4 regions of the Pseudarthrobacter sp. TE9888 genome follow, and region 1 is predicted to be linked to each of the others. Evidence: riboswitches for the same ligand, from Rfam matches in the RefSeq annotation. Region 1 holds a riboswitch; each other region holds the start of a gene.
What was found. Region 1 has a riboswitch for thiamine pyrophosphate ahead of ACZ9J7_RS00540 (FAD-dependent oxidoreductase). Riboswitches for the same ligand answer to the same signal wherever they lie in the genome.
Positions count from the first base shown of each region.

Region 2: it holds a riboswitch for thiamine pyrophosphate, as region 1 does, so the genes downstream of both, thiD (bifunctional hydroxymethylpyrimidine kinase/phosphomethylpyrimidine kinase) here and ACZ9J7_RS00540 (FAD-dependent oxidoreductase) in region 1, are expected to answer to the same signal.
Region 3: it holds a riboswitch for thiamine pyrophosphate, as region 1 does, so the genes downstream of both, ACZ9J7_RS05560 (ECF transporter S component) here and ACZ9J7_RS00540 (FAD-dependent oxidoreductase) in region 1, are expected to answer to the same signal.
Region 4: it holds a riboswitch for thiamine pyrophosphate, as region 1 does, so the genes downstream of both, thiC (phosphomethylpyrimidine synthase ThiC) here and ACZ9J7_RS00540 (FAD-dependent oxidoreductase) in region 1, are expected to answer to the same signal.

Region 1 covers NZ_JBWBRD010000002.1:12,150-17,632, forward strand. The annotation lists gene ACZ9J7_RS00525 (hypothetical protein) at 1-213, shown strand, start outside; gene ACZ9J7_RS00530 (thiazole synthase) at 287-1,102, opposite strand; gene thiS (sulfur carrier protein ThiS) at 1,107-1,343, opposite strand; partial or broken gene ACZ9J7_RS00540 (FAD-dependent oxidoreductase) at 1,340-2,639, opposite strand; TPP riboswitch at 2,632-2,750, opposite strand; gene thiE (thiamine phosphate synthase) at 2,778-3,518, shown strand; gene ACZ9J7_RS00550 (RNB domain-containing ribonuclease) at 3,558-5,036, shown strand; gene ACZ9J7_RS00555 (DEAD/DEAH box helicase) at 5,327-5,483, shown strand, end outside.
Region 2 covers NZ_JBWBRD010000002.1:3,854,942-3,860,424, forward strand. The annotation lists gene obgE (GTPase ObgE) at 1-740, opposite strand, end outside; gene rpmA (50S ribosomal protein L27) at 858-1,121, opposite strand; gene rplU (50S ribosomal protein L21) at 1,183-1,491, opposite strand; gene thiD (bifunctional hydroxymethylpyrimidine kinase/phosphomethylpyrimidine kinase) at 1,754-3,274, opposite strand; TPP riboswitch at 3,282-3,379, opposite strand; gene ACZ9J7_RS18385 (Rne/Rng family ribonuclease) at 3,539-5,483, opposite strand, start outside.
Region 3 covers NZ_JBWBRD010000002.1:1,056,953-1,062,435, reverse strand. The annotation lists gene ACZ9J7_RS05585 (Na+/H+ antiporter subunit D) at 1-580, shown strand, start outside; gene ACZ9J7_RS05580 (Na+/H+ antiporter subunit E) at 577-1,122, shown strand; gene ACZ9J7_RS05575 (MrpF/PhaF family protein) at 1,119-1,397, shown strand; gene mnhG (monovalent cation/H(+) antiporter subunit G) at 1,387-1,791, shown strand; gene ACZ9J7_RS05565 (DUF4235 domain-containing protein) at 1,808-2,071, opposite strand; TPP riboswitch at 2,232-2,372, shown strand; gene ACZ9J7_RS05560 (ECF transporter S component) at 2,440-3,063, shown strand; gene ACZ9J7_RS05555 (ABC transporter ATP-binding protein) at 3,063-4,607, shown strand; gene ACZ9J7_RS05550 (energy-coupling factor transporter transmembrane component T family protein) at 4,604-5,404, shown strand.
Region 4 covers NZ_JBWBRD010000002.1:3,981,371-3,986,853, reverse strand. The annotation lists gene ffh (signal recognition particle protein) at 1-438, shown strand, start outside; gene ACZ9J7_RS19105 (alpha/beta hydrolase) at 542-1,276, shown strand; gene thiC (phosphomethylpyrimidine synthase ThiC) at 1,273-3,099, opposite strand; TPP riboswitch at 3,095-3,202, opposite strand; gene ACZ9J7_RS19095 (amidohydrolase family protein) at 3,280-4,362, shown strand; gene ACZ9J7_RS19090 (VOC family protein) at 4,461-5,336, shown strand; gene ACZ9J7_RS19085 (hypothetical protein) at 5,478-5,483, shown strand, end outside.

The DNA of each region.
Region 1 (5,483 bases):
GCGTTGCCGGCCGGCGTTGCCGTGGGCGTTGCGGCGTTGGCCTGGATCATCCTGATGACCGCGGGCTTCGGCTACCTGCCGGGAACCACCTGGCTTCCCTGGGTCCTGCCGATGGTCCTGGGCGTCGCCGCGGCCATCGCCGCCGTCGTCTACCTGGGCCGCACCCGTGCCCGGCGCGATACGGAACGCCTGACTGTCATTCTGCGGCGCTGACCGCCTGCAGGGCAGGACATACGTGTGTGGCCATCACCCTGCCGGGTGGTGGCCACACACGTATGTCCCGGTGTCAGAGGAACTCCGCCCGGCCTTCCATCGCGGACGAGGCCAGGGCATGTTCCCGTCGCGGGATGCGCCCGGCTGCCCGGGCCATCCTGCCGGCGAGTACTGCATGCTTGAACGCCTCGCCCATGAGTGCGGGGTTCTGCGCCCGCGTCACGGCCGTGGCGAGCAGGACGGCGTCGCAGCCCAGCTCCATGGCCAGGGCCGCGTCCGATGCCGTGCCGATGCCGGCGTCCAGCACCACCGGCACCGAGGCACGGGACACGATGAGCTCGATGTTGTGCGGGTTCAGGATTCCCAGGCCGGTGCCGATCGGGGCTCCGAGCGGCATGACGGCGGTGGCGCCCAGGTTCTCCAGCCGCAGGGCAAGTACGGGGTCGTCGTTGGTGTAGGCGAAGACCTTGAACCCCCGGTTGACCAGCTGCTCCGTGGCCTCCACCAGTTCCACCGCATCGGGCAGCAGGGTCTGCTCATCGGCAATGACTTCCAGCTTCACCCAGTCGGTCTCCAGGGCCTCCCGGGCAAGCTCCGCCGTGAGGACGGCATCCCTGGCCGTGAAGCAGCCTGCAGTGTTGGGCAGCACGCGGATCCCGTGGTCCACCAACAGCTGGAACAACGAGCCGGTTTCCGCGGTGGAGTACCGGCGCATGGCCACGGTGGTCAGGGCGGTGCCGGAGGCCAGGAGTGCAGCGCCCAGGCCGTCCAGGCTGGGTGCCCCGCCGGTGCCCATGATCAGCCGGGATCCGAGGGCGACGCCGTCAATCACCAGGGCGTCGGCGGCGCCGGGATTCCCGGCCGGGTTGATGGTGCTGGTTTCGGTCATGGTGTCAGCCTCCCTGTACTGCCGTGACAAGTTCAATGTCGTCGCCCTCGGCGAGCGCCGTGGCGAACCATTGGCTCCGCGGCACCACCTGGGCATTATGGGCGACGGCGACCCCCAGCTTCCCGCCGTCCGTCGCCTGGCCGTTGGGTGCCAGCGGGCGTCCGGTGACCTGGCTGACGAGCGTGGTGATGGAGGTGCCGTCCGCCACCGTGTGGGTGTTTCCGTTCAGGGTGATGTTCACGCTGTCTCCTTGATGTGGTGGTTTGTGCCGGCGGCGGCCGGACGCGAGAAGCGCTCCGGGCTGAAAGGCGCCCAGCGCGGGTCGGCGTGCCCGTCCAGCAACCCGGCGCAGATGGCCGCGGCCGCGGGAGTGAGCAGCACCCCGTGCCGGAAGAACCCGGTGGCGATGATGAGTCCCGTGACGTGCCCGGCCTGATTGCCGGCGGATCCGTCGGCCGCCGGCACACGGCCCAGCAGCGGTGCATTGTCGGGGGTTCCGGGCCGGGCCCGGGCGGTGCACTCCAGCAGTTCCAGTTCGGCGACGGCGGGAACCAGCGCCTGGGCATCGCGCAGCAGCTGGTAGACGCCTCCGGCGCTCACGGAATCCGACAGGGCGTCCTCGCGCTGGGTGGCTCCGATGACCACGGTTCCGTCCTGCCGGGGAACGATGTAGACGGGAACGCCGTGCACCAGCCCCCGCACGGTGGACGTCACGAGGGGCTGGAGGTGAGGCGGAACGGCGAGGCGGAGGATGTCGCCGTGTACCGGGCGCAGGGGCAGGTCGAGGCCGTCGGGCAGGCCGCCAAGGTCCCCTGCCTGCAGGCCGTTGGCCACAATGGTCTCCGTTGCCAGGACGGTGCCGCCGCCGGCCAGGGAGGTGCCGACGACGCTTCCGCCCTCCCACAGCAGTCCGCCAGCCCGGTCCGGCACGGCATACCCGTCCACCGCCCCTGCCGCGGCCAGGCCAGGCTTCCCGCGGACGGCGCCGGCGAGGGCCCGCCGCAGGGCAGCCACCAGGCGGCGCGGATCTACCTGGTGGTCCGCGGGAGTGTCCAGGGCGCAGGCGATGGCGGGGCTGAGGAGCGGCTCGCGTTGGCGGGCTTCCCTCACCGTCAGGGGTTCCACGGCAAGTCCGTTGGCCTGCTGTACGGCGCGAAGGTCCATCAGCGCGCGGCGGTCCGCGGCGTCGGCACCCACGGCGAGTGTCGGCGTCGTCAGATATCCGGAATCCGCGCCGGTGGCTCCTGCGCATGCCTGCGGCGAAACCGGGCCAGCGGGAAGACGCGTCAAGCATCAGTTCCAGGAGGTCCTCCTCCTGGTAGTGCAGTTCGCTGACGGGGGCCAGCATCCCGGCGGCGGCCCAGCTGGCGCCGCTTCCGGGTGCGTCATCGATCAGGGCCACGGAGCGGCCGGAGCACTGCGCCTCCCAGGCGATGCCATGGCCCACCACCCCGCCGCCGATGACGGCGACGTCTGCGTGGACCGTGGAACGGGGAGCACCGGGCGGCCCGGCGCGATGGTCAACGGGGGTGCTCATATGGTTCCTTCCCTACGCCGGCATTAACCGGATCAGGTCAAGCGGTCGGCTCTGACGCCCTCTCAGCCCGGCGCTTTGTGACAGCTGCCGCGGGCTCCCGCAGTACCAGCCCAGTTTAGAGGAACTAGGCTTGCAGGCATGAATGTGTCCGCTTCCTCCCTGCCCCCAGGCCCCCACGCTCCAGCAATCCCGGCCGGCACGGCCGAAGTTGCCAACGCGGGCCACAACGATGCCCTGAAGGCAGCCCGCCTGTACCTGTGCACCGATGCGCGCGCTGCGCGCGGCGACTTTGCGGAGTTCGTGGACGCCGCGTTTGCCGGGGGCGTGGACATCATCCAGCTGCGCGACAAGACCATCGAGGCCGCCGAGGAACTGGACCTCCTGGCGGCCTTGAAGGAGACGGCGGTGCGGCACGGGAAACTCTGGGCCGTCAATGACCGCGCCGATATCGCCGTGCTGTCCGGGGCACCGGTGTTCCACATCGGCCAAAAGGACCTTCCGCTGGCTGCGGCGCGCACCCTGGTCAACGGCAACGCCGCCATCGGCCTCTCCAGCCACACCACGGGCCAGGTCGACGCGGCCCTCGCGGCAACCGGCGGCCCGTCCGGTCTGGACTATTTCTGCGTGGGGCCGGTGTGGGCCACACCCACCAAACCCGGCAGGGCCGCCGTCGGGCCTGAACTGGTGCAGTACGCCGCCGGCGCCTCCGGGCAGGCCGGGGATCCCGTCCCGTGGTTTGCCATCGGCGGCATCGACCACGGAAACGTCCGCGAGGTGGTGGAGGCCGGTGCCCGCCGCATCGTGGTGGTGCGCGCCATCACAGAGGCCCCCGACCCCGCAGCAGCCGCAGCCTCGCTCCTCGGCGCGCTGGACGGCTGAGCCTGCATAATCCCGGGACTTGGGGCTACGCTGAATTTTGTGTCACATCATCGGTTGGCCCCCAACGTCCATGACCACAGGAACGCCCTGGAAGAGGCGTTGGGCCTGCTGCGGACCGAGCTTGAGCTGCCGGGCCCGTACCCTGCCGACGCTGTGGAAGACGCCCGGGCCGCCGTCGCGGCGTTGAAGCTGCCTTCCTACGACCTGACCGCCGTCGAATTCGTCACCATCGATCCGGCATCCTCCACGGACCTGGACCAGGCAGTCTTCATCGAACCCGACGGCAACGGCTACCGCGTCCTGTACGCCATCGCCGACGTCCCCGCATTCGTTGCACCGGGTGGTCCGCTGGACGCCGAAACCCGGCGCCGCGGCCAGACGTTCTACGCCCCGGACGGGCGGATCCCGCTGCATCCGGAGGTGATCAGCGAGGGGGCCGGGAGCCTGCTCCCCGGCCAGGAGTGTTCGGCTTTCGTCTGGGACTTCACGCTCGACGGCGACGCGACGGTGCTGAGCGTGGGTGTCCGGCGGGCGCGGATCCGCAGCCGCGACAAGCTCAGCTACAAGGGCGCCCAGGCCGACCTCGACGCCGGGACCGCCCCTCCCGTCCTTCGGCTGCTCCGCGAGGTGGGACTGAAGCGGGTGGCACTGGAACGGGCGCGCGAAGGCGCCAGCCTGAACATGCCCGAGCAGGAAATCGTCCAGCTGCCGGACGGCGGCTACCGGATCGACGCCGTTCCGCAGCTTCCTGTCGAGGACTGGAACGCCCAGATTTCGTTGATGACCGGAATGGCCGCCGCGCAGCTCATGCTGGAGGGCAAAGTGGGCATCCTGCGCACCATGCCCGCCCCTGACGAACGGTCGCTGCGGCACTTCCGGCTGCAGACCGAGGTGCTCGGCAGGCCTTGGGACGGGCAGGTCAGCTACGGCGAATACCTGCGGTCGCTCGATCCCACCGACCCGCGCCAGTTGGCCATCATGCATTCGGCCGGGATGCTGTTCCGCGGCGCGTCCTACACCGCCTTCGATGGCACCGTCCCCGAGGACGGCATCCAGTCCGCCATCGGCGCCGCCTATGCCCACACCACAGCGCCGCTGCGCCGCCTGGTGGACCGGTTCGTGCTGGTCATCTGCGAGGCCCTGAGCAACGGCGGCGATGTTCCCGGCTGGGCACGCGAAGCCCTGCCCCTGCTTCCGGGCATCATGGCGGGATCGGACCAGCTGGCATCAAGGATGGAGCGCCTGGCCCTGGACACCGTGGAAGCGGCACTGCTGCTGAACCACATCGGGCAGGAGTTCGATGCGATCGTCATTTCCGGGTCCAAGCCGCAGAACGGGAACGGCAACGGGAATGGCAAGAACGGCAATGGAAACGGCAGTTCGGGAATTATCCAGGTTGCCGAACCGGCCGTGACCGCACGGTGCGCCGGCGAGCTGGAGTCCGGCACCAAGGTCCGGGTGCGGCTCGTTTCCTCCGATATCACCACCCGGCAGATCCACTTCGAGCTCGTTTCCTGAGCGGCAGGCGGCTCCCAAGGCGGGCCGAAACCGTGTTTTTGTGCCCTTACGGCTAGACTGGAGGGGTAGAACTGGATGCCCGGTCGTTGATTTCCTTGATTTGAAACCAACAAGCCCGCCCCTACGCGATCTTGAGAAGTACCCGTTGGTCACCAGTGCCAGCATTAGATAGCCCGCGATCGGCTTCCACTGGAATCGCTTGCGCGCCTGAGCGTGCTCCGGAGCGGCCAGCCCTGGCCGGCCCGTTGAGCAGGCAGCGCCATTGCCCAAATGAATAAGGAAACTCACCTGTGAGTGAATTGCATACCCACCAGCTCCTCAGCGATGTGTCCGGCACGGAAACCATCGAGCCGGAAGAAACCATCATCTCGGACGAAAAGCCGCACGAGATCGCGGAGAAGTCCTTCGCCGACTACAACGTCCGCGCCGACATCGTCGAGTCCCTGG
Region 2 (5,483 bases), 3.8 Mb from region 1:
CCGCAGTCCAGCACGTGGACCAGGGCGGCGCAGCGCTCGACGTGGCGGAGGAAGTTGTGGCCCAGGCCCCGTCCCTCGCTGGCGCCCTCGATGAGGCCGGGGACGTCGGCGATGGTGAACCGTACGTCGCCGGCCTGCACCACGCCCAGGTTGGGAACCAGGGTGGTGAACGGGTAGTCGGCGATCTTGGGCCGGGCGGCGGACATGGCTGCAATCAAGCTGGACTTGCCGGCTGACGGGAAGCCCACCAGCGCGATGTCGGCAATGCTCTTGAGTTCCAGGACGACGTCCCGGGAATCCCCTTCGATGCCGAGCAGCGCGAAGCCCGGGGCGCGGCGCTTCTGTGAGGACAGGGCAGCGTTGCCGAGTCCGCCCAGGCCGCCGGCGGCTGCCACGAACTCGGCGCCTTCTCCCACGAGGTCGGCGAGGACTTCGCCGTCCTTGGTTTTGACAACCGTGCCGTCCGGTACGGGCAGGATCAGGGTCTCGCCGTTCTTGCCGCCGCGCCAGTCGCCCATGCCGGGGCCGCCGTTGCTCGCGTGCCGGTGCGGTGCGTGGTGGTAGTCGAGGAGGGTGGTGGTCTGGTGGTCCACGCGAAGGATCACATCGCCGCCGTTGCCGCCGTTCCCGCCGTCGGGACCGCCGAGGGGCTTGAACTTCTCGCGGTGGACGGAGACGCAACCATGGCCGCCGGTTCCGCCGGATACATGCAGTACTACCCGGTCTACAAAGCTGGCCACGTGGATCTCCTCAGATGCTGTTTATGGGGCGCCCGGGGACGCCACATCGATTGTAATGCTGTTAAAAGAACAGTGGAGCGGACCCTCAGGCCCGCTCCACCGCTTCAGAACTGGTTGTTACTCTGCAGCTGCAGCAGCAACGATGTTGACCACGCGACGACCGCGGCGGGTGCCGAATTCAACGGCGCCCGGGGTCAGTGCGAACAGGGTGTCGTCACCGCCACGGCCAACGCCGGCGCCGGGGTGGAAGTGGGTGCCGCGCTGGCGGACGATGATCTCGCCTGCGGAAACGACCTGGCCGCCGAAGCGCTTGACGCCGAGGTACTGAGCGTTGGAATCGCGACCGTTGCGAGTGGAGCTCGCGCCCTTTTTATGTGCCATCTGAAATGCCTGCCTCTAAATTCTGGGGAATCTGTTGAAATACCTGAACAGTAACCGGTGGTTACTTAATGCCGGTGATCTTGACCTTGGTCAGTTCCTGGCGGTGACCCTGGCGCTTCTTGTAGCCGGTCTTGTTCTTGAACTTCTGGATGACAATCTTAGGACCACGCAGGTCCTGGAGGATTTCAGCCGTAACAGTTACCTTGGCCAGGTCAGCGGCGGCGGAGGTGACCTTGTCACCATCAACCAGGAGCAGTGCGGGCAGCTCGATGGTGCTGCCGGCTCCACCGGCGACGCGGTTCAGGGTAACGAAGTCTCCAACGGAAACCTTCTCTTGGCGGCCGCCTGCGCGGACAATCGCGTACACCACTTGGGAACTCACTTCTCTCGACGTTTATTACAAAATTTGCGTGCGGAACCGACTCAAAAAAGTCAGGGTTCCCGCTGTGCCTCAACGCCGTGGGGTCATAACCCAAGTGTTGGCGTAAGCACCGAAGATCTAGAATACGCTAAATCCATCTACGGCCGCAAATGAGGCTGGTTCCGGCGGCCCGGGTGTGGTAGTAACCACACTCCGGCAGGCAGCACCGCAACCATGAACTCCATCATAGCGGCGGTGCTGCCCGCAGGAGTCAGGAATGGAGCCTCGGCGCGTCGAAGAATTCCACTTCCAGGCGGCAGGACTGCTTGAACGCGGTCACCATGGCCTCCCGCTCGGCGTCCGAGGCCTTCCGGCCAGCTGCGTCCACGATGGCGATGGCGCGGCGCGTTGCTTCGGCAAATCCTTCGTCGGCATACGTCCGCAGCCAGGCCGAGTAGGCGTGCCCCTCCGGCTCCAAGGAGGCAACAAACTGGCCGTGCAGCTTTTCGCCCACCTCGGCGTAGAGCCAGAAGCAGGGAAGGACGGCGGCGGCCAGGACGGCGTAGCTGCCCGACGCCGACGCTGCGGTGAGGTGATCCACGTAGGCTTTGGTGACGGGGCCGAGGCCGCCCTGGGCGGCCCGGGTGCTGAGCCAGGAACGGTGCAGTTCCGACTCCACCTCCAGGCACTGCTGCGAGGACCCGGCCCAGAACAGCTGTTCCGCTTCGGAGGGAGCCAGGGCGCTGGCGCGGGCCAACACCCGGGAGTATCCGTTCAGGTACAGGGCATCCTGGGCCAGGTAGTAGGCGAAGTCCTTCTCGGGAAGGTCCCCGGCGGCCAGGCCGTGAATGAAGTCCAGGGCGTAGATGTCCGCGAGGTCCTTTTGGGCCTCCGCCCACAGCCGGGCAGCGAAGCCGCCTTCCGCGGGGGCCGGCCGCACATGGTGGAAGTGGTGCACCGGCCCGTTTCCCTGGCCCACCTCGAGCTGCTCCGAGTTTTCAAGGGCGCCGGCCAGCCATGGCTTGACCGTCCGGAGGGATGCCTCCCAGTCGCCCAGGCGCGCCTGGACGGTGGCCATCGCGGAGGACAGGGAACAGCCGGTGCCGTGGCTGTTGCGGGTGTTGATGCGGTTTCCCGGAACCTCCACCACTTCCTGTGCGAGGAGGCCAGCCGTATTGACCAGCGCATCCGGGCAGTCCGCACCCGCCAGGTGGCCGCCCTTGACCAGGATGGTGGCGCCGGTGGCGTCCGCCAGGTGCCGCCCCTGCTCCAGCGCGGCCGCCCAGCTGTCGGCAGGGTCCGCACCCACCAGCATGGCAAGCTCCGGCAGGTTGGGAGTGATGAGGTTGGCCAGCGGCAGCAGCTCCCGGAGCGCGGCCTCGGCGGACTCCTCCAGCAGCCTGTCGCCGCTGGTGGCCACCATGACCGGGTCCAGGACCACGACGGCGGGACGGACCTTCTCCAGCCAGTGCCGGACGGTGCGGATCACGGCCTCGTCGCCCAGCATGCCGATCTTGACGGCGTCGATCGAGATGTCATCGCTGACCGCGTCCAGCTGCTGGGCGAGGAAGGCCGCGGGAGGAACGTGGACGGATTGCACGCCGCGGGTGTTCTGTGCCGTCAGGGCGGTAATGGCAGCCATGCCGTATCCGCCGTGCGCGGCAATGCTTTTCAGGTCGGCCTGGATGCCTGCGCCCCCGGACGGGTCGGAGCCGGCGATGGACAGGACCCGCGGGACGTCCCGGCCGGTGGGCAGCCCGGTGCGGACGGAGGAGGCAGCTGGCAGGGGCATGGAAAGGGTCGAAGACAAGAGACATCCCTTCGCCGGTACTAGCCGGACAGGTTCAACGGGTCTGGATCTCAGCCGGCCTGCTGCGCGGCACCCCGTGTCGGTTCCTACCCTAGCCCGTGCGCCGCAGCCGGGGAAAAGGGTGACAACGGCCGCCGCAGAATAGACCGCCCCGCAACAGCAGGAATCCCCGCCCCGCACGGTCCACCCGGAAATCCCGGTGGACCGATGCGCAGGACGGGGATTCCTGGCTGGACGCTCCTGTGGCTAGAGTTCCGAGGCAGGCACCCCGACGCCGAGGATGATGGGTTCCTCGGCCGCCTTGCGCGGTTCCGGCTGGTCCTTCGCCGGTTCGGGGGCCTTGGCTGCGTGCGAGTGCCCACCGGCATCAGCCTGGACGTTTTCATGGTGCTGGACAGCGGTCTCGTTGGCGGAACCCTGGGCACGGCTGGCGGCCCGGTGGCGCCGGGGCCGGCGTTGCCGGGACTGCTCCAGCGTGTGGTCCGAATAGTCCTTTTCAGGCGACGCCTCAGGAGCGGCACCGGCGCGGCCTTCTGCCGTCCCGCCGTCGGCCTGCCCTTCCGGCGCGACCTCTCCTGCTGCCTGCACGGCCTCTGCCTGCCTGGCAGGGGCGTTCTCCACGGGGGAAGCCGGCTGGCCCAGGTGGGCGAATGCTTCCGCAAGCCGGTCCAGCGTCAGGGCAGGCTTCGGATGCTGTTCCCCGGCGTGCTCCACGAACGGAAGAGGGACTTCCTCGCCGCCGAACGTGAGGACGGCTGCGGGACGTGCCGGGGCATCGGCGTCGTGCGTCTCCTCAACGGGTACCGGCGCCGGCTCCGCGGACGGCACCTGCCGGGCTGCCGCTACCTCGTCGTCGTGCAGGTGGGCTGCATGGGCGGCAGCGGCGATGTTCGCGAGGGCAAGCCTGGTGGCCTCCGCCTTGGCGTGCCGCTCGGCGTCGGACGGGTCCGGCTGGACGGTGTGGACATGCACGGCAGGTGCCGGGGCAGCCTCGGGCTGCTGGCCGCCGCGTCCGCGCCGCCGCTTGCGTTCGGTCCGGACACCGGGCTGGCCGTTGTCGTTCCGCTGCGCTTCCGGGCGCGTTTCCGCCCGGGCTTCAGGCCGGTTGTCGGTGCGCTGGACGTGGTGCTCGGCCGCCACGATGTTGGCCCGGCGGTGCTCCACGGGATCGTCATGGGTCACGACGCCCCGGCCTGCGCAGGCTTCGCACTGCTCGCCGAACACTTCGAGCAGGCCGGTGCCCATGCGCTTGCGGGTCATCTGGACCAGGCCGAGTGAGGTCACTTCGGCAACCTGGTGCTTGGTCCGGTCCCGGCCCAGGCACTCCACCAGTCGGCGCAGGACCAGGTCGCGGTTGGATTCGAGCACCATGTCGATGAAGTCGATCACGATGATGCCGCCGATGTCGCGAAGCCGGAGCTGGCGCACCACTTCCTCGGCCGCTTCGAGGTTGTTCTTGGTGACGGTTTCCTCGAGGTTGCCGCCGCTGCCGGTGAACTTGCCCGTGTTGACGTCCACCACGGTCATGGCCTCGGTGCGGTCGATCACCAGGGAGCCGCCGGAGGGCAGGAAGACCTTCCGTTCGAGGGCCTTGTGGATCTGCTCGTCGATACGCCAGGCCGAGAAGATGTCCTGGTCCTTGGTCCACTTCTCAAGCCGGCCCACGAGGTCCGGCGCCACGTAGGTGACGTAGGCCTCGATGGTGTCCCAGGCTTCCTCACCGGAAACGATGAGCTTGGAGAAGTCTTCGTTGAAGACGTCGCGGACCACCTTGATGGTGAGGTCGGGTTCGCCGTAGAGGAGCTCGGGGGCCAGGATCTTGGTGGACGTGGACTGGCTTTCGATGCCTTCCCACTGGGCGCGTAGCCGGTTGATGTCGTGCGTGAGCTCTTCCTCGGAAGCGCCCTCGGCAGCGGTGCGGACAATGACGCCGGCGTGTTCGGGCAGCCGGTCCTTGAGGATCCGCTTGAGCCGGTTGCGTTCGACGTCGGGCAGCTTGCGGGAGATGCCCGTCATGGAACCGCCGGGGACGTACACCAGGTAGCGGCCGGGCAGGGAGATCTGGCTGGTGAGGCGGGCACCCTTGTGGCCCACGGGGTCCTTGGTGACCTGCACCAGCACGGTGTCGCCGGACTTCAGTGCGTTTTCGATGCGGCGCTGCTTGCCCTCGAGGTTGACTGCTTCCCAGTTG
Region 3 (5,483 bases), 1.0 Mb from region 1:
CTTCATGGTCACCGGCCTCATCGAACGGCGCGGCGGCAGCTCGTCCGTGGACCGGCTGGGCGGACTCGCCAAGCTCTCACCCATGCTGGCGCTGCTGTTCTTCATCCCCGGCATGAACCTGGCCGGCATCCCGCCGTTCTCCGGGTTCCTGGGCAAGGTGGGCCTGCTGCAGGCCGGCGTGGAGCTGGGCACTCCGCTGGCCTACGCGCTGGTGATCGGCGGCGTGGTGACCAGCCTCCTGACGCTGCTGGCCATCGCCAGGGTGTGGAACCGCGCGTTCTGGCGGAAGCCGGAGGACGCCGAGCACCCGGACCCTGTGCTCCTTGCCCCTCCTGCCGCGAGGGTTTCCGGTCCGGGAGCCAAGGTGAACAACACCGTGACCCTCCTGCCGCGGACCATGGTGGGTTCCACGGCCGGCCTCGTGGTGCTCGGTGTCGCCCTGACCGTCTTCGCCGGACCATTGTTCGCTCTTTCCGACCGGGCAGCCCGGGACATGCTTGACCGGACGCCGTACATCCAGGCGGTGCTGGGCGAGGCTACCGCCGTTCCCGGCGCCACCGCCGCGGGAGGAGGACGATGAGCCGCAAACGCATTTCGCTGCGCCAGGAACTGCCGCTCCTGGTCTGGCTGGTGGTTGTGTGGGGCGCCCTGTGGCAGGATTTCAGCCCCGGCAACCTCCTCTTCGGGGCCCTGCTGGCCGTGGGCGTGGCCCGGCTCTTCTACCTCCCGCCAGTGGAACTCAGTGGCCGGTTCAATATCCTCTACGCCGTGCCTTTTGCCCTGGCCTTCGTGGGCAAGGTGGTGGTGGCCAGCGCCCAGGTCCTGTACCTGGCAGCGGTCCGCGGCCCCAAGGTGACCAATGCCGTGGTCGCGGTCAAGCTGCGCAGCCACCAGGACCTGATCGTCACTGCCACGGGACACGTGATTTCCCTGATCCCGGGCTCCCTGGTGGTTGAGGTGGACCGTTCCACGTCCACCCTGTACCTGCACGCACTCAACATCACCTCCGAGAAGGACGTGGAGGGCCTCCGGAACGAGGTCCGTTCCATTGAAGCGGGCCTGATCCGCATCATGGGCACCGCGGATGAACTCGAAGAGGTCCGTATGGAGGCCAGCGCATGATGCACGTTGTCCTGGCTGTCACAGCCGTCATTTTTTCGCTGGCGGCCGCCGGTGCCATTATCCGGATCGCCCGTGGCCCGTCGCTGCTGGACCGGGTGCTGGCTGCGGATGTGCTGCTCGCCATCCTGGCCGGGGCGCTGTGCATCGATATGGCAGTGAACCGGCACCTGAACAACCTGATGCTGGTGGTGGCCATCTCCATCATCGGGTTCATTGGGTCCGTGACCGTGGCCAGGTTCGTGGCCGACAGGAGGGTCAAACCCAATGAATCCTGACTTCTCCGGCCCGGACGCCTGGATCGACCTCGTCTCCGCTGTGTTCATGGTGGTGGGCGCCCTCATGTCCCTGGGTGCCTCGATAGGCCTGCTGCGGTTCCCGGACCTCCTGAGCCGCATGCACGCCGCCACGAAGCCCCAGGTCCTGGGCCTCTTCCTGCTGCTGGCGGCCATCGTGCTGCAGATGCGGACGTGGTGGGTGTGGCCGGTCCTGGTGGTGGCGTGGATCTTCCAGTTGCTCACGGTGCCTGTGTCCGCCCACATGGTGGGCCGTGCCGGCTACCGCACCAAGCACCTGCACCGGGAACTGCTCACCGCCGATGAACTCGAAGCCGTGGTGCAAAAAGCCGCCGCCGAGACTGCCCGGAAGGACAGCTCCGACGACGGCCGGTAACGCCAAGGGCAGGACGCTAGACGATGTCCTGGGTCTTCGCGAAGCGGGTGATGGCGCGCTGGGTTCCGCGGTTGGCCAGGACCTGGATGATGGCACTGACCGACGCCGAGATCAGCGCAAAGGTCAGCGCGGAACGCAGGCTGGTGGGTACGTCCTCGTGCTTGCCGGTGGGCGGCTTCTGTCCGGTGGTCTTTTCCCAGATGGCATTGACCAGCTTGGTGCCGGCGAGGCCTGCGCCGAGGCTCACGGCTGTCCCGAGCAGTTTGATGAGAAGGTTCATTCCAGGTACTCCTTGCGGGCGGAAAACGGACTGCCCCCAGCCTAGCCGGTCATATCCGGGGGATTGGCGCCCGCAGCCCGCAATCCAGCCCTGCCAGGTGTAAACTTGACCACGCCCAACAGGGCACAACAACAAGCGTTACCCACACGAAAAGCAACACTAAAAACGACAGGGGAGCGCCGCCGTCGGGCAACCTGGCATTAGCCGGGCACCGCAGGTGGGCGCTGAGAGTGCGGACAGCCGCAGACCCTCGAACCTGATCCGGTTAGTACCGGCGCAAGGGAGTCGAGTTCTCAAAGTGTCGCGGTTCCACGGCCACAGGCCGCCGGCCGGGTCCACTTTCCCCTCCTGTTTCCCAGGAGGATCACATGAGTACTGCAGCAATCAAGAAGACCACCAGCAAGTCCTGGCGCGTCGTGGACATCGTCGTCGCCGCGCTGGTGGCCATCGCGGGCGGCGTCATTTTCTGGGCCTGGGACCAGGGTGCCGCCGCCCTGTCCGCCCCCATGAACGCCGCCTACCCGCCCCTGACCGGCCTGCTCGCCGGCGGCTGGATGATTCCCGGCGTGCTGGGGATGCTCATCATCCGCAAGCCCGGGGCCGCCCTGTTCTGCGAGACCGTCGCAGCCACCGGCGAGCTGCTGATGGGTTCCCAGTACGGCGCCTCGGTCCTCTTCTCCGGTTTCATCCAGGGGCTGGGCGCGGAAATCATCTTCGCAATCTTCGTGTACCGGAAGTTCAACCTGCCCGTATCGCTGCTGGCCGGCGCCGCGGCCGGATTCTTCTGCGGCCTGAATGATTCGTTCGCACCGTGGGGCTGGAACATCGCCTACTCCGGCGCCGACAAGCTGGCCTACATCGTCCTCACCACCGTTTCCGGCGCCATCCTTGCCGGCGCCCTGGCCTGGCTGGCCACCCGCGGCCTGGCACGCACCGGCGTGCTGAGCTCCTTCGCATCCCGCAAGGCCGCAACGGAGCCCGTCTTCTCCTGATGGCACCCTCCCAGGACTCCGGCGCGGTCCGCCCCGCCGCCGTCACCGCCCGTGGCTGGGGCTGGCGGCATGCCGGCCGGCCCAAACCCGCCGTCCACGGCCTTGACCTGGACATCGCCCCCGGGGAGCGGGTGCTCCTGCTCGGCCCCTCCGGCGCCGGGAAGTCCACGCTGCTGCATGCGCTGGCCGGCGTCCTGGGAGACATCAACGACGACGGAGAGGCAGGCGACGCCGACGAGTCCGGTTCGCTCTTGGTGGACGGAGCAGCGCCCCGTGCCCGGCGCGGCCGCGCCGGGCTGATGCAGCAGGACCCCGAAACGCAGGTGGTCCTTTCCCGGGTGGGGGACGACGTCGCCTTCGGCGCCGAAAACCTCGCGGTGCCCCGCGACGCGATCTGGCCGCGCGTGCACGCGGCGCTTGCCGACGTCGGACTCTCCCACCTCCCGCTGGACCACCCGACGTCGGCCCTGTCCGGCGGCCAAAAGCAGCGCCTGGCGCTCGCCGGCATCCTGGCGATGCGCCCCGGCCTGATCCTGCTGGACGAGCCCACCGCCAACCTGGACCCGGATGGCGTGCTGGAGGTCCGCGACGCAGTGGCCCGCTCCCTGGACAAAACCGGCGCCACGCTGGTGGTGGTGGAGCACCGGGTATCCGTGTGGAAGGACCTGGTGGACCGGATCATTGTCCTGCAGCCCGGCTCCGCCAGCGATCCTGCGGTGCTCCTGGACGGGCCCCCGGACCGCGTGCTCGGTGAGGCGCGGACCATGCTGGCCGCTGCCGGCGTGTGGGTGCCCGGGTATGTGCCCGCGACCCGTCCCCGCGCCGCCGTCCCGGCCGCGGGAACGGGGAACCTGTTGCTGGCCGCAGAGCAGCTGGCCGTATCCCGCGAACGCGCCCGCCGGCAGGGCTTTCGGAAAATTCCGCCGGTGCCGGTCCAGGAGGACGTGGCTGCACAGGTCCGCGCCGGGCAGGCCCTGGCCATCACCGGTCCCAACGGCGCCGGCAAGTCCACCTTCGCGTTGACCCTGGCCGGGCTGCTGGAGCCGGTGGCCGGAAAGGTGTCCGCCACGCTGGACCTCAGCCGCGGCGCCGGCATCGACCCCTACAAGTGGAAGGCCGAGCAGCTGATCTCGCGGGTGGGCACGGTGTTCCAGGAGCCGGAGCACCAGTTCGTCACCGGGAAGGTGCTGGACGAACTGCAGTTCGGCCCGCGGCACCTGGGCCACGGCGGGGACAAGGTGGACGAACTGCTGGAGCGGCTGCGGCTCACCCAGTTGGTGGACGCCAACCCGTATACGCTCTCCGGCGGGGAGAAGCGGCGCCTCTCGGTGGCCACCGTCCTTGCCGCCAGCCCCCAGGTACTGATCCTCGACGAGCCCACGTTTGGGCAGGACGCCAATACCTGGGCCGAGCTCGCATCATTCCTGTCCGAGCTTTTGGATGCCGGCACGGCGGTGGTTTCCGTGACCCATGACGCCGAGTTCACCGGGGCCCTGGGCGGGACGGAACTGCGGATGGCTGCCGCGGAAGCGGTGGCACCATGAGGCAGCAACTCACCCTGAGCGGCAACCGCGCCCTCCTGGCCCGCGCCAATCCACTCAGCAAGTTCGCGGCGGTCCTGCTCATCACCGCGGTCCTGGCATTGTCCATCGACTGGGTGTCCGCCTCAGTGGCCCTGGTCTTCGAACTGATGCTCTTTCCCCTGGCCGGGCTCACCCTGTCCCTTCTGTGGCAGCGCGGATGGCCGCTGATCCTCGCGGCGGCCATCGGAGGCTGGAGTACCGCCATCCTGGCGCCGGACAGCGGAAGGATCCTGCTCGACGTCGGCATCTGGAGCATGAGCGAAGGTTCCCTGCAGCTGGGCATAGGCTTCCTCCTGCGCGGCTTCGCGATCGCCCTGCCGGCAGTGCTCCTGATGAGCTGCACCGATCCCACGGATCTCGCGGATGCACTGGCGCAGAAGGCCCGCCTGCCACACCGGTTCGTCCTGGGCACCCTCGCCGCGATGCGCCTGGTGGGGCTCATGGCAGAGGAGTGGCAGACCATCGGGATGGCGCGCCGTGCCCGGGGCGTGGGCGCCCGCGGCAGCCTCGGCCAGCGGGTGAAGGCGACGCTGGGCCAGAGCTTCGGTCTGCTGGTGCAGGCCATCCGCCGTGCGTCCAGGCTCGCCGTGACCATGGAAGCGCGGGGATTCGGCGGCGGCCGGCGGACGTGGGCCAGGGAATCGACCTTCAGCCCGCTGGACTCCTGGGTGGTTGCCGGCGGTGTGCTGGTGGCCGGGCTTGCCCTGGCAGCAGCTGTCTCGGCAGGCACGTGGAACATGGTGTGGCTGGGCAGCTAACGTCCGCCAAAAACGCTACGCATACTTCCCTATCGCACCGAATGGGTAGGGCAGGGGTGACGTCCCCCACTAATCCCTA
Region 4 (5,483 bases), 4.0 Mb from region 1:
CGCGTAGAAGCGATCGTCCGGTCCATGACCCCGCACGAGCGCCTGGCGCCCAAGATCATCAACGGCTCGCGCCGGGCACGTATTGCCCGTGGCTCCGGTGTCCACGTGTCCGAGGTCAACGGCCTGCTGGAGCGCTTCGCCCAGGCCCAGAAGATGATGAAGAAGATGGCCCAGGGCGGCATGCCGGGGATGCCCGGAATGCCCGGCATGCCCGGAGCCGGGGGCGGCGCGCGGAAGAACGCAAAGAACGCACCGAAGAAGAAGGCAAAATCCGGCAACCCCGCCAAGGCGGCACAGGAGCGCAAGGAGGCGGAAGCCCGCCGTGCCAACGCCGCCAAGGCGCTCCCCACCGGTGCTGCGTTCGGCCAGCAGGGCGGCGACTTCGACCCGTCCTCGCTGAACCTTCCCAAGGGCTTCGACAAGTTCCTGGGCAAATAGGAGTTCCCCGGCATCAGGAAGCGCCAGGTGCCGTCTTGACCGCTCAAGACGACACCTGGCGCTTTTTCGTTGGGATGTCGGCGGCGTGGAATAGGGTTGGGACATGTTCAAGCAGAGGGTAGTTTTCGTGCACGGCGCCGGAAGTTTCGGTGCCGCCGCGTGGCCCCGCCAGCACGGCATGGCACTGTCCTATGACGCCCTGTTCCTCCGCCGGCACGGCTACGATGCCGTCGCGGAGCCGGTGGAATCTTCGTTCGCGGAAGACACCGCGATCATCCTGCGGTCCCTGGGGGACGACGGCCGTGGCGCCGCCGGCGGACACGTGGTGGCACACGCCCAGGGTGCCATCGCGGCCATGATGGCCGCCGTTGAACGCCCCGACCTGGTCTTTTCCCTGACCCTGGTGGAGCCCGCCTGCCTGTCCCTGACCGCGGAACTGCCGGCCACGGCCGCCCACATCGGCCTGATGCAGCCACTGTTCGACGTCCGCCACCAACTCAGCGATGACGACTTCCAGCGCGAGTTCGTGCGCAGGATCTACGCCACCGACCTCCAGCAGCCTGCCACCGCCGAGGAGAGACGGTCCGCGCGGCGGCTGCGGCTGCAGGAGCCTTCGTGGGAAGCGCCGCTGCACATTGTTCCGGGCGTCCCCACCCTGGTGCTCACCGGAGGGTGGGAGCCGCTTTATGAGGAAATTGCCGGGTACCTCCGGGAGACCGGTGCCCTGCACCGCGTTGCCGCGGGAGGGCACCGGCCCCAGGACTCCCTGGATGGGGACCGGGCCATCCGCCAGTTCATCAGTGGGGTCAGCAGGAGCCAGCCCGCCCGGGCGTCCTAGCCTTCGGCGGGGACCCGCAGCTCCGGCAGGTACACCTTGCCGCCGGCTGCCAGGAACTCCTCGCTCTTCTCCCGCATGCCGGAGGCCATGTCCGCCAGCGCAGCCTGCGCCTCCGCGGACCCGTATTCGTCCCGGATGTCCTGGCTGATCCGCATGGAGCAGAACTTCGGACCACACATGGAACAAAAGTGCGCCGTCTTGGCCGGTTCGGCCGGCAGCGTCTCATCGTGGAACGACTCCGCGGTCACGGGGTCCAAAGACAGCGCGAACTGGTCCCGCCAGCGGAACTCGAACCTTGCCTTGGACAGGGCATCATCGCGCTCATGCGCCCCGGGGTGGCCCTTGGCCAGGTCTGCGGCGTGCGCTGCGATCTTGTAGGTGATCACCCCCGTTTTCACGTCGTCCTTGTTGGGCAGGCCCAGGTGTTCCTTCGGCGTGACGTAGCAAAGCATGGCAGTGCCGTACCGGGCGATCTCGGTGGCGCCAATGGCCGAGGTGATGTGGTCATACCCCGGCGCCACATCCGTCACCAGGGGCCCCAGGGTATAGAAGGGCGCACCCTTGCAGAGTTCCTGCTGCCGCTCCACGTTCTCGCGGACCAGGTGGAAGGGAACGTGGCCGGGCCCTTCCACCATCACCTGCACGTCGTATTCCCACGCCCGCTGCGTCAGTTCGGCGAGGGTGTCCAGCTCGGCGAACTGGGCGGCGTCGTTGGCGTCCGCCGTGGAGCCGGGGCGGAGGCCGTCGCCCAGCGAGAAGGCGACGTCGTATTTGGCGAAGATTTCGCAGAGCTCATAGAAGTGCGTGTACAGGAAGTTCTCCTGGTGGTGGGCCAGGCACCAGCCGGCCATGATGGAGCCGCCGCGCGAGACGATGCCGGTCACCCGGTTGGCCGTCAGCGGGATATACCGCAGCAGCACGCCGGCGTGGATGGTCATGTAGTCCACGCCCTGCTCGCACTGTTCGATCACGGTGTCGCGGAAGATCTCCCAGGTCAGGGCGTTGGCCTCGCCGTTGACCTTCTCCAGCGCCTGGTAGATGGGGACGGTTCCAATGGGCACGGGGGAGTTGCGGAGGATCCACTCGCGCGTGGTGTGGATGTCGTCGCCGGTGGAGAGGTCCATGACGGTGTCGGCACCCCACTGGGTGGCCCACTGCAGCTTGTCCACTTCCTCGGCGATTGAACTCGTCACGGCCGAGTTGCCGATGTTCGCGTTGATCTTCACCAGGAAGGCCTTGCCGATGATCATGGGCTCGGATTCCGGATGGTTGATGTTGTTGGGAATGATGGCGCGGCCGGCAGCCACTTCGCTGCGCACCAACTCCACATCGCAGTTTTCGCGCAGCGCCACGAACCGCATTTCCTGCGTGACGATTCCCTGCCGGGCATAGTGCATCTGCGTCACCGTCCGGCCGTCGACGGCGCGGCGGGGCACCGGCTGCGCACCCTTCCACTCCGCGGAGGCGGCGCCGCGGCGCACGGCCGAGCGGCCGTCGTCGAGCAGGTTGCGCTCCCGGCCGCCGTAAGGCTCGGTGTCAGCCCGTGCCGCGATCCACTCGGAGCGGAAGGGCTGCAGGCCGCGGACGGGGTCGCTGCCGGGTCCGGCGGTCCTGTAGGTCCGAAAGGGTGCGTTCGGCTGGCCGTTGGGGGACGGCTCAAGGGCAATTTCGGTCACCGGTACACGGATACCGCACGCCTCATCCGCAACGTACGCGAGCGAATGCGACTTCAGCGACTGGGTTACCGGCGGCACGGAAACGCCGCCGGGCTCCCCGTCGGACGGTTGGAGGGCAGGGTTCAACTGGGTGTTTTGCGTACTCAAGGGAATACTCACTTCCTTCGCCGGCATTACCCGGACAGGTTCAACGGTCGCAGGCTGCGTCAGCCCGATCTCAGCCCCTGCAAGGGCACCCGTGTGGTCAGGAACGAAGCTATCACAGGCACCTGGAGCGCCCTTGTCATAATTCCGGTGCTAGCCTGACCGGGCATCGAAAGGAGCCCCATGGCAGACATCATCCACTTCCGAGGCCCCGTCCTCACTGCACCGGACAGGGTGCGGCACGGGCTCTGGTCCGTGGACGGCAGGCTTACGTTCAGCAGGCCGGCGGCTGCTCCGGACCGGATTTTGGACGGCTGGGTGCTCCCGGGCTTCGTGGACGCCCACTGCCACATTGGGCTGGGTGCCGCTGGTCCGGTCGAACCCGCGGCCGCCAGGGACCAGGCACGCGCGGACCTCAACGCCGGAACCTTGCTGGTCCGGGATGCGGGCTCGCCGGCAGATACCCGCTGGATGCAGGGCGGCAGGGACTTCCCGGTGTTGATCCGGGCGGGGCGCCATATCGCCCGGACGCGCCGCTACCTGCGGGGGTTCGCCGAGGAAGTGGAGCCCGGGGGCCTCGTGGAGGCCGTCCGCAAGCAGGCGCGCGACGGCGACGGCTGGGTCAAGCTCGTGGGGGACTGGATTGACCGCGGCGCAGGCGACTTGTCGCCGTCGTTTCCTGCCGACGTCGTACGCGATGCCGTCCGGGCCGCACACGACGAAGGGGCCCGGGTGACAGCGCACTGCTTCGCCGAAGACACCCTGGACCAGGTGCTGGACGCAGGCATTGACTGCGTCGAGCACGCTACCGGACTGCTGCCCCGCCACGTGCCCCGGTTCGCGGAGCAAGGTGTACCGATCGTGCCCACGCTCATCAATATCGCCACCTTCCCCGACATTGCTGCGCAGGCGGAGCCCAAGTTCCCGCGGTATGCCGCCCACATGCGCGCCCTCTGGGAACGCAGGATGGAGCGGGTAGCGGAAGCCCATGCCGCAGGGGTCCGCATTTTTGCCGGTACGGATGCGGGCAGCGTTATCCGGCACGGCAGGATCACGGACGAAATCCTTGCCCTGCATGGTGCAGGCCTGCCTATGGAGGCGGCCCTGGACGCCGCCTGCTGGGCAGCCCGTGCGTGGCTGGGAGCGGACGGGCTGGAGGAGGGCGCCCGCGCCGACGTCGTCGTGTGCCGGGAAGACCCGCGGGCGGCGCCGGAGACCATTACGGCCCTGGAGCACGTGGTGTTGGGCGGGCGGATCATTCGCTGACAAACGGCTCACCGGGACTTGGAATAAATTGAAGCTTCAAGTAATTTTAATGTGTGACAGGCCGCCAACGGGACGGCCGCCAATGCAAGGAGCCTTCAATGACCGCATCAGCCAGCAGCCAGGATCTTCTTCCTGCCGACCTCGCCATGGGCACCGTGATGCTCAAGGTGGGCGACATGAAGGTCATGACCGACTACTACCAGCGCGCACTGGGCCTTGAGGTGGTAGCCGAGCAGGATGGCGGGCTCTACCTTGGCCGCATCGGCAGGCCGCTGGTCCACCTCGCGCCGGCTCCCGGACTGCACCTTCCCGGCAGGGGAGAGGCAGGCCTGTTCCACACCGCGCTGCTCTTCGAGGACCAGGCTTCCCTCGCCGCCACCGTCGCCACGGCAGCCCAGTACGAGCCGCGGGCCTTCACCGGCAGTGCCGACCATCTGGTCAGCGAAGCCTTCTACTTCACCGACCCCGAGGGCAACGGCATCGAACTGTACTGGGACCGTCCCCGCAGCAACTGGTCCTGGAACGGGACCGACGTGGTCATGGACAGCCTGGCGCTCCCGCCGCAGCGCTACCTCGAGCAGTACCTTACCGAGGAGTCCCTGGAGGGGCAGCGGCAAACGGCCGCCGGCGTGGGCCACGTCCACCTCCAGGTTGGCGATGTGCAGACCGCCCGGGACTTCTACGTGGGGACCCTCGGGTTCGAAAAGACCGCGGGCTGGCACGGGCAGGCACTGTTCGTTTCCGCGGGCCGCTACCACCACCACATGGCCATGAACGTCTGGAACAGCCGCGGCGCAGGTCCGCGCAAGGACACCCTTGGGCTGGGTGAGGTGCTGATCGAGGTTCCGTCGGGGGACGACGTCGGCGCCCTGACTGACCGCCTTAAGGTTGCCGGGGTGCCGGCTCACCACACGGGCTCGGAGCTTCGGTTCGAAGATCCGTGGCGCAACCGGATCCGCGTCGCCGTCCGCTGACCGCTGGGCCTCCCGCGCCACTTCGCGGGAGGCCGGTCCGGCGTGCAAGGGCGCCCCTGCAGCTACTAGGCTGATTCCGTACGGCCGGGCGGCAGGAAGTGTCCGGCGGGCAGCTCCGTCAACGGAAGAAGGACACCAGCCATGGGC